One region of the Streptomyces sp. NPDC046335 genome, then DNA from elsewhere that is predicted to be linked to it. Evidence: riboswitches for the same ligand, from Rfam matches in the RefSeq annotation. Region 1 holds a riboswitch; each other region holds the start of a gene.
What was found. A riboswitch is a leader RNA that binds a small molecule or an ion and turns the genes downstream of it on or off. The one in region 1 is predicted to bind cyclic di-AMP.
Positions count from the first base shown of each region.

Region 2: another riboswitch for cyclic di-AMP. It lies ahead of ACZ6JY_RS28605 (C40 family peptidase); the one in region 1 lies ahead of ACZ6JY_RS13110 (transglycosylase family protein).
Region 3: another riboswitch for cyclic di-AMP. It lies ahead of ACZ6JY_RS08910 (M23 family metallopeptidase); the one in region 1 lies ahead of ACZ6JY_RS13110 (transglycosylase family protein).
Region 4: another riboswitch for cyclic di-AMP. It lies ahead of ACZ6JY_RS11710 (transglycosylase SLT domain-containing protein); the one in region 1 lies ahead of ACZ6JY_RS13110 (transglycosylase family protein).

Region 1 is NZ_JBVJFF010000005.1:148,935-151,126, reverse strand. Features, by position in the region: gene ACZ6JY_RS13115 (transglycosylase family protein) at 1-518, shown strand, start outside; cyclic di-AMP (ydaO/yuaA leader) riboswitch at 713-898, shown strand; gene ACZ6JY_RS13110 (transglycosylase family protein) at 903-1,622, shown strand; gene eno (phosphopyruvate hydratase) at 1,953-2,192, shown strand, end outside.
Region 2 is NZ_JBVJFF010000012.1:114,873-117,064, reverse strand. Features, by position in the region: gene ACZ6JY_RS28605 (C40 family peptidase) at 1-916, opposite strand, end outside; cyclic di-AMP (ydaO/yuaA leader) riboswitch at 924-1,080, opposite strand; gene ACZ6JY_RS28600 (ATP-dependent DNA helicase) at 1,326-2,192, shown strand, end outside.
Region 3 is NZ_JBVJFF010000003.1:506,800-508,991, forward strand. Features, by position in the region: gene ACZ6JY_RS08905 (GntR family transcriptional regulator) at 1-304, opposite strand, end outside; gene ACZ6JY_RS08910 (M23 family metallopeptidase) at 508-1,311, opposite strand; cyclic di-AMP (ydaO/yuaA leader) riboswitch at 1,324-1,486, opposite strand; gene ACZ6JY_RS08915 (M16 family metallopeptidase) at 1,734-2,192, opposite strand, start outside.
Region 4 is NZ_JBVJFF010000004.1:490,974-493,165, reverse strand. Features, by position in the region: gene ACZ6JY_RS11715 (alpha/beta fold hydrolase) at 1-523, shown strand, start outside; cyclic di-AMP (ydaO/yuaA leader) riboswitch at 874-1,028, shown strand; gene ACZ6JY_RS11710 (transglycosylase SLT domain-containing protein) at 1,033-1,779, shown strand; gene ACZ6JY_RS11705 (GDSL-type esterase/lipase family protein) at 1,834-2,192, opposite strand, start outside.

The sequences.
Region 1 (2,192 bases):
AGCCCTCCGACGACGCGAGCGACACGCCGGACTCCGGTTCCGACTCCGGTTCCGACCGAGAGAAGGATCACGACAAGTCCGGCAAGAAGGACAGCGAGGACAGCAAGGACGGCAAGGCCGACGAGGCGGAGCCCGGCGGCAAGGCGGAGAAGGGCGCGCCGGACGGCTCGGACGAGTCCGCGGACGGCGAGAGCACTTCGCCCACGGGCAGGGACGAGGACTCCGCTTCCTCCACCGGCCGGCACCGCGGCGGCAGCGCGCGGGAGAGCGGTTCGGGCGCCGACGGGAGTGCCTCCGGCGACCGTTCGGGCCGGCACGCCTCGCGCGGCCACGAGCGGACGGACAAGCCGGCCGACGGGACGTACACGGTCCGCTCCGGCGACAACCTCTCGGCGATCGCCGACGACCACGGTGTGGACGGCGGTTGGTCCAGGCTCTACACCGAGAACAAGAAGACCGTCGGGGACGACCCGGACCTCATTCTCCCCGGTCAGAGCCTCGATTTGGGCGAAAAATAGGGGTAGTTGACGATGCGTCGGCGGGGTACTTCGCGTCGAATGCCCGTTTTGGCGCGAGTGAGAGATGGGTCTCAGAAGCCCTGATCGTCTTTGAAATTCGGGTGGTCCCCTGTCTACGGTCGTGACCGCTCGCCATTGGTGGGCCCCGCCGGTCGGTACGCCGAATCCTGCCAACGGCCGGACGGGAACAATCGTCGCTTCGAGCGCCGTAGGCAGGAGCGGGGGACCCAAGGTAAGTGCCGGGCCCGGAAGTTCGGCTCCGAACAGGAGCGGGACGTACGGACCGGCTAGGGGTGGAGCCGCACTCGGGAGAGTGCGGCCGGGCAACTTCACTGGCCCGAACCCGACAGCTCACCTCGCAGGCGTCGGTGAGGGGATCAACTCATGCTGTTTTCCAGCAAGGGCAAGCACCGCCGTCCGTCCAAGGCCACCCGTGTCGTCACGCTCGCCGGTGTCACCGGTGCCGCCGTGGCGGCCCCGCTGATGGCCGCCGGTTCGGCCTCGGCCGCCACCGCCTCCGAGTGGGACGCCGTCGCCCAGTGCGAGTCGGGCGGCAACTGGTCCATCAACACCGGCAACGGCTACCAGGGCGGCCTGCAGTTCTCGCCGTCCACCTGGGCCGCGTACGGCGGCACCAAGTACGCGTCCAGCGCCGACAAGGCCTCCAAGGCCCAGCAGATCGAGATCGCCGAGAAGGTCCTCGCGGGCCAGGGCAAGGGTGCCTGGCCGAGCTGTGGTGTCGGCCTCTCCAACGCCTCCGGTGGCGGCGGCGCCCAGCAGCAGGCCCCGCAGCAGCAGACCAAGCCGCAGCCGCAGAAGACGCAGCAGCAGGCCCCGCAGCAGCAGGCCGCCCCGCAGGAGCAGGCCGCGCCGAAGCCGCAGCCCGCGCCGCAGACCCAGACCAAGAAGACCGTCGAGACCCCGACCGGCAAGAAGGTCGAGAAGGGCGACGGCGAGTACAAGGTCAAGACGGGCGACACCCTGTCGAAGATCGCCGAGTCGCACGACGTCAAGGGCGGCTGGCAGAAGGTCTACAAGCTCAACGGCGACATCATCGACAACGCCGACTTCATCTACCCGGGCCAGCAGCTCCACCTGAGCTGACCCGCGCGGCCACGGCCGTGCCTCGGCGGACGCACGGCCGTACCCCCGTCCCCACGGGCTCCCCGCCCCGGTGCGCGTATCCCCCGTACGCACCGGGGCGGGGGTATGTCCGCCCCCGGCCCCCGGCTGGTCGCCCCCGGCTGTTCGCCTTCAGCGAGCTACTGGTCAGTAGAAACGCGGGCTTCCGTCCCGTTTCCCCGGTATTTGGGCGCTCGTGCGTCCCACGGGGCGGGCGGTCGGCTGGCCGAAGGCTCCGGGCCGGTTAGGCTCAGGAGACGCAGGGCCGAAGCGGCCCCGCGTAAACGCGTCACATCCCAGAAGGAGATGCTCGTGCCGTCCATCGACGTCGTCGTAGCCCGGGAAATCCTGGACTCCCGAGGCAACCCCACGGTCGAGGTCGAGGTCGGCCTCGACGACGGCAGCACGGGTCGTGCCGCCGTCCCGTCCGGTGCCTCCACCGGAGCCTTCGAGGCCATCGAACTCCGTGACGGTGACCCCAACCGTTACATGGGCAAGGGCGTGGAGAAGGCCGTCCTCGCCGTCATCGAGCAGATCGGCCCGGAGCTCGTC
Region 2 (2,192 bases), on a different contig from region 1:
GGGCCTCGGCGAAGTCGATGACCTTCGCGGCCTTGGTGGCGTAGCTGCCGTCCGTGCTCCCGGAGCCCGAGCCCGAGCCTGTGCCGGAGCCCGTACCCGTACCCGTATCCGAGCCGGTGCCGGAGCCCGAGCCGGAGCCCTGGCCGTCCTCCCGCTCCCGCTCCTTCTCCTTCCGCGCCGCCTCCTCGGCCTCGCGCTTGCGCTCCGCCTCGGCGGCCTGTTCGCGGGCCAGCTTCTCGGCCTTGCGCTTGGCCTCCCGCTCCTTCTTGCGCTCGATCGCCGCGAGCCGCGCCTTCTCCTCGGTGGTCAGCTCCGAGAGCAGCTCGCGCGCCTCGCCCAGTTTCTTCTGGACGGTCCGCTTGCTGGTCCGCAGGTTTTCCCGCGAGTCGGTCAGCGTCTCCAGGCTCTTCGCCGCCTTCGTGCGCTGCTTCGTCGCCGCGGCTCGCTGCGTCTCGTAGTCGTCGACGGCCTTCTTCTGCCGCGTGGTCAGCCGGTCCGCCAGGTGGTTCTGGTCGAAATAGCCCTGCGGGTCGTCGGCCAGCAGCATGGTGGCCGTCTCCGAGACGCCTCCGGTGCGGTACTGCGCGGCGGCGAAGGAGCCGAGCTCCTGACGCGCGTCGTTCAGCTTGTCCGTGCGCTTGGCCACATCGTCCAGGACGCGGTCGACCTTCTTGCGCTGCTTCTCGGTCTTCTCCTTGGCCGAGTTGTACTTCTGGGTGGCCACGCCCGCTTGGTGGTAGAGGGCGTCGACCTTCTTCTGGACCTCTTCCAGGCTGGGCTTGGCGGGCGCCGACGGCGCGGCCTGGGCGCTCTGGGAGAGGAGCGCCACGGAGGTGAGGGCGGCCGTGGTGATGCCGACGGCGGGGGCGGTGCGAATTCCGGCTGACCGGGTCCGCGGCTTGCGGTGCGACGCCAAGGGAGGCGACTCCTTCCGTAGGCCGCCTACCGGGTTAGCTGTCGGGTTCGGGCGGGTGGTCCGGAAGGTTGCCCTACGGTTCCGTACTGCGTACGGGACCGATTCACCCCAAGTTCTCGGTGGGTCCCCGGCTCCGAACATGTCGGACTCGGCGGGGGCCGCGCGTTCCCGGCGGGGTTCGCCGGTGGGAATACGAGCGGCCCGCGCAGCACGCTAGCCAACTTGTGTGGCGCCTGTGAAGGTTGATGTTCGATATGCCCGATACATTTTCGTGACTTTACGAGGCCCCGGGCGCGGCCTCGTGACGCGATGGCAGAGGGTGCTCGGTAGTGGACACGCTGTGAGCCAAGGAGTGGGTCGGCGGAACCCGGCGCGGGTTGTCAGTGGGTCCGCCTAGACTCGGGAGGCGATGAGCAGCCTCTTTGACGACAGCTTCCTGGCGGACCTGCAGCCCTCGCGGGCCACGGACGAAGAACCTCCGCCCCCGCCCGAGGACAGCGCTCCGGAGCCCGTTCCGGACGACTTGTTCGACGGGAAGTTCGACGCGCCCATGACCCGGGACACGCACTACCGGGACGGTGCCCCGCGCCCGGTGATCGACCCGGCGGCGCTGCTCGAGGGGCTGAACGAGAACCAGCGCGCGGCCGTCGTGCACGCGGGTGCCCCGCTGCTCATCGTCGCCGGCGCCGGTTCCGGCAAGACCCGTGTGCTGACCCACCGCATCGCGTACCTCCTCGCCGCGCGCGGCGTGCACCCCGGCCAGATCCTCGCGATCACCTTCACGAACAAGGCCGCGGGTGAGATGAGGGAGCGCGTCGAGCAGCTCGTGGGGCCCCGGGCCAACGCGATGTGGGTGTCGACGTTCCACAGCGCCTGCGTCCGCATCCTGCGCCGCGAGTACAAGAAGCTGGGCTTCACGTCCTCCTTCTCGATCTACGACGCGGCGGACTCCAAGCGCTTGATGGCTCTGGTCTGCCGCGACCTCGACCTCGACCCGAAGAAGTTCCCGCCGAAGTCGTTCAGCGCCAAGATCTCCAACCTCAAGAACGAGCTGATCGACGAGGACGACTTCGCGAGCAAGGCCGCCGACGGCTTCGAGAAGACCCTCGCCCAGGCCTATGCCATGTACCAGTCACGCCTGCGCGAGGCGAACGCGCTGGACTTCGACGACCTGATCATGACGACGGTCAACCTCCTGCGCGCCTTCCCGGACGTCGCGGAGCACTACCGCCGCCGCTTCCGCCACGTCATGGTCGACGAGTACCAGGACACGAAC
Region 3 (2,192 bases), on a different contig from region 1:
TGAGGTGGGCGTCGGTGCGGCGCCGGGCCGCGCGTGCCGCGGCCAGCGGTTCGAGCAGCAGGCGAAGCTCCAGGAGGTCGGCGGCCTCCTGCTCCGTGGGCTCGGCGACACACGCGCCCGCGTGCCTGCGCGTCACGACGAACCCCTCGGCCTCCAGGGTGCGCAGGGCCTCGCGCACGGGGACGCGGGAGACGCCGTAGCGGCGCGCGAGGAGGTCTTCGGTGAGCCGGCCGCCTCTTTCATGGACGCCGGAAATGATGTCGTCCCGTATCGCCGTGCATACAGAGTGCGCGGGAATGCGCATGACCGGACCTCCGCCTTGATCCCCGCGCGACGCGGTCGATTGACGCTCTTTCCGTGACTCTATTGCAGGACGACGCGTTTTCCGACGGGGGACGGAATTCATGGATATCTTTTGGCCAGACGCCGAAAGCCCCGGCTCTTCGTGAGCCGGGGCTTTCGGTACGGCGTCGGGGCGCCGGTCGGGTACGACGTGGACGACGCCGGTCAGACGTTGACGCCGTGCGCGCGGAGGTAGGCGACGGGGTCGATGTCCGAGCCGTACTCCTCGCCGGAGCGGGCCTCGAAGTGCAGGTGCGGGCCGCTGGAGTTGCCCGTGGAGCCGGAGAGGCCTATCTGCTGTCCGGGGGTGACCGCCTGGCCGACGGTGACGCCGAGGGAGGACATGTGGCCGTACTGGGTGTACGTGCCGTCGTTCATCTTGATGACCACGTTGTTGCCGTAGGCACCGCCCCAGCCGGCCTCGACCACGGTGCCGGAGCCGACCGCGTGGACCGGGGTTCCGGAGGCGGCGTGGAAGTCGACGCCGGTGTGGCTGCCGGAGGACCACATGGCCCCGCCGGTCTGGTAGCCCGTGGAGACGTAGGAACCGGAGATCGGGGAGACGTAGGTGTTCAGGCGCTTGCGCTCGGCCTCGCGGGCGGCGCGCTCCTTCTCCTCGCGCTCCTTCTTGGCCTTCGCCTTGGCCTCGGCCTCGGCCTTGCGCTTCTCCTCCGCGGCCTTCTTCTTGGCGGCCTCTTCGGCCTTCTTGGCGGCGGCGGCTTCCTCGGCGGCCTGGTGCTGGGCGGCGGCCTGCGCGTCGATGCTCTCGGCGAGCGTGTCGCCGACGGAGATCGCCTGGGTGAGTCCGGTGTGCTCGATGGCCGCGTCATCGGCGGCGGCGAGCGCGGGAGCTGCCAGGCCTCCGATGACACCGGTGGTGGTGAGCGCGGCGACGCCCGCGGCATTCGCCGTGGTGCGCGTGAGGCGGCTCGGACGACGGTGCTTCCCGGTGGCACGGGTGAACGCCATGAAGCGGCTGGTCCTTTCCTTCCCTCTCGCCTACCGGGTTAGCTGACGGGTTCGGAGCAGGAAGGTCTCCTACGGGCCCCTCACCTCGCGGCAAGGTTCCCGATTCACCCCAGGGGACATGTGGGTCCCCGGCTCCCCTGGCTCGCGCCGTACGGGGACTCGGCGATGACTGTCCGGTGCCGCGGCTGCGGCGTACTGCGTGACGAACAGCCGGACCGACGCTAAACGTGACGTCTTTCGAACGACAAACAGAACGCCTCTTTTGTAGCGCACGCCACACGGCAGACAGGCAACCTCCATAGTAATTCGGACATATGAGGAACCCGGCAGCCCAAACGGCCACCGGGGTCCTGACATGTCCTGACTTGCTGCTGGCTGCTGGCTGGCCGCGTCGCTGCCCGTCGCTCAGCCGGGGACGCCGCTCAGCCGGGTACGACGCTCACGTCGCCGATGCCGAGGGCCCTGACGGGCTCCTCGATGCGCGCGGCGTCGCCCACGAGGATCGTCACCAGATGGTCCTCCGGGAAGGCGCTGACGACGGCCGCGGTGGCCTCCACGGTGCCGGTGGCGGCCAACTGCCGGTAGAGCCGCGCCTGGAAGTCGTCCGGGAGGTTCTGCTCGACCTGGTCGGCGAGCGTGGCCGCCACGGAGGACGCCATCTCGTACTTGAGCGGGGCGACGCCCACCAGGTTCTGCACCGCCACGTCGCGCTCGGCGTCGGTCAGGCCCTCCGCGGCGAGCGTGCGCAGCACCTTCCAGAGGTCGTCGAGCGCGGGGCCCGTGGACTCCGTGTCGACCGATCCGCTGATGGCGAGCATCGCGGCGCCCGTGCCGTCCGGGGCGGAGCGCAGGACCTGGCCGAAGGCGCGCACTCCGTAGGT
Region 4 (2,192 bases), on a different contig from region 1:
CGGCATTCCCGGAATCACCCTCCCGGACTCCATCCCGATGGATCCCGAGCGGGCCTGGAAAACCTGGCACTTCGCCTTCCACCTGGTGCCCGAACTGCCCGAGACTCTGCTCACCGGCCGCGAACATGACTACGTCGGCTGGTTCTTGAAGGTCAAAGCCCTGTCCCCGGACACCTTCGACGACGTCGAGATCGACCATTACGCCGCCGCCATCGCGGCCGAGGGCGGCCTTTCGGCGTCTCTCGCCTACTACCGCGAGGCCGCGGAATCGGCGCGCAAAAACCATGACGCCCTCGAACAAGGGCACTTGACCGTCCCGGTCCTGGGAATCTCCAGCTCCCATGGCTCGATCCCCGACATGGCCGCCTCCCTCAGCCCGTGGGCGGAGAACGCGACCGGCGTCTGCATCCCGCAGGCCGGACACTTCATTCCCGAAGAGCAGCCCGACGCAACCGTGGACGCGTTGACCGCCTTCATCGATCGCGAGCGCGTCATGGGCGTTATGACCCCTTTCACGAAGTAAGCGACCGCCGCAGTATGTCCCGTTTCAGTACGAGGCGGGCAGGTTCGTCACACTCGCACTGAATAGGAAACCTGCCCGCATTACAGCGCGTTCGGGCCACGCTCAACGCCGTTCCTCATTCAGTGAAATGAGTCACGCCGACAATCTCGCCCGCCGGCCTCTCCGAACGCGCTTCCCGTTCTGCGCAAAGAAAGTTGGAATTATCGATCAAGAAAGACCCTGGTTTCTGATCATCAGAAACGGACCACGGGCTTTCGGTATGCGAATTCGAGACTTGTTCCGCCCGGGCTTTCTCGCCTAACGTCACCGTCAATCCGGGCGGAACGCCTAATCCTGCCGCTGCCCGGAAACCCATCCACCCACTGACGCACGGCAGGAGCGGGGGACCCAGGTAAGCCGCCGATCCGGATTCCGGAAAGGCTAGGGGTGAAGTCGTATTCACAGTGCGACCGGACATCTCCCGTCCGAACCCGACAGCTCACCTCGCAGGCGACGGAGAGGATTTCGTCATGCCCGCAAAGGGAAAGCACCGCCGCCCCAAGTCCAGCTCGCTCAACCGAGGCATCGCCGTCGCGGGAACGGGCGGGGCCGTGCTCATTCTCCCGGTGCTCGGTGCCACCGCTGCCAACGCGGCGCCGGCCGGCACGGTCGCCAAGCCCGCCGCGGCCTCGACGACCTACGTCGTCGTGTCGGGTGACTCCCTCTCCACGATCGCCGAGGAGCAGTCAGTGAGCGGCGGCTGGGAGAGCCTGTACAAGAACAACCGGGGCGTCCTCGGTGACGACCCCGGCCTGATCAAGCCCGGGCTCAAGCTCAACCTCGGCAAGGCGGGCACGGCCGAGCCCAGGCCGGCCGCCGACCGGGCGGACCGCTCCGAGCGCGACAACGCGTCCGCCGCCGAGCCCGCGGCCGCCACCCCGGCGAAGAAGACCTACACGAACAACCTCGACGGCTGGATCAAGGAGTCGCTCGACATACTGGCCCAGCACGGCATCCCCGGCACCTACGAGGGCATCCACCGCAACGTCATGCGTGAGTCCTCCGGCAACCCGCTGGCCATCAACAACTGGGACTCCAACGCTGCCGCCGGCACCCCGTCCAAGGGTCTGCTCCAGGTCATCGCGCCCACGTTCACCGCGTACCACGTGCCCGGCACGTCGCTGGACAGCTACGACCCGGTCGCCAACATCACCGCCGCCTGCAACTACGCGGCCGACCGGTACGGCTCGATCGACAACGTGAACGGCCCGTACTGATCCACACCCCCCATCTCGTCCCCTCTGAGCCCCGGCGCGCCATGTGTCCGGGGCTCAGCCCTGCCCCTCGACGGCGAAGGGGCCGTCCTCGCCGAACACGAGCCGCGCGAAGTTCTCTCCGATGCGGCGGTGCCCCGCGGCGTCGGGGTGGATCGCGTCGGGCAGCGGGAACTCGGCGTAGTCGCTCTCGCCGTAGAGGTCGCGGCCGCTGAGGTAGTGGAGGTGGGGGTCGTCGGCCGTCCGCTGTTCGACGATCCGGGCGAGTTCGTCGCGGATGACGTTGAGTGTCAGGCGCCCGGCGGCCCGCTCGGCCGGATCACCCGTGGCCTTGAACCGCAGGGTCCCGCCGTCGAAGTCGGGCATGAGGGGGCCGGGAGTGTCTTCCTGGACCGGGCACAGGATGGGTGACACGA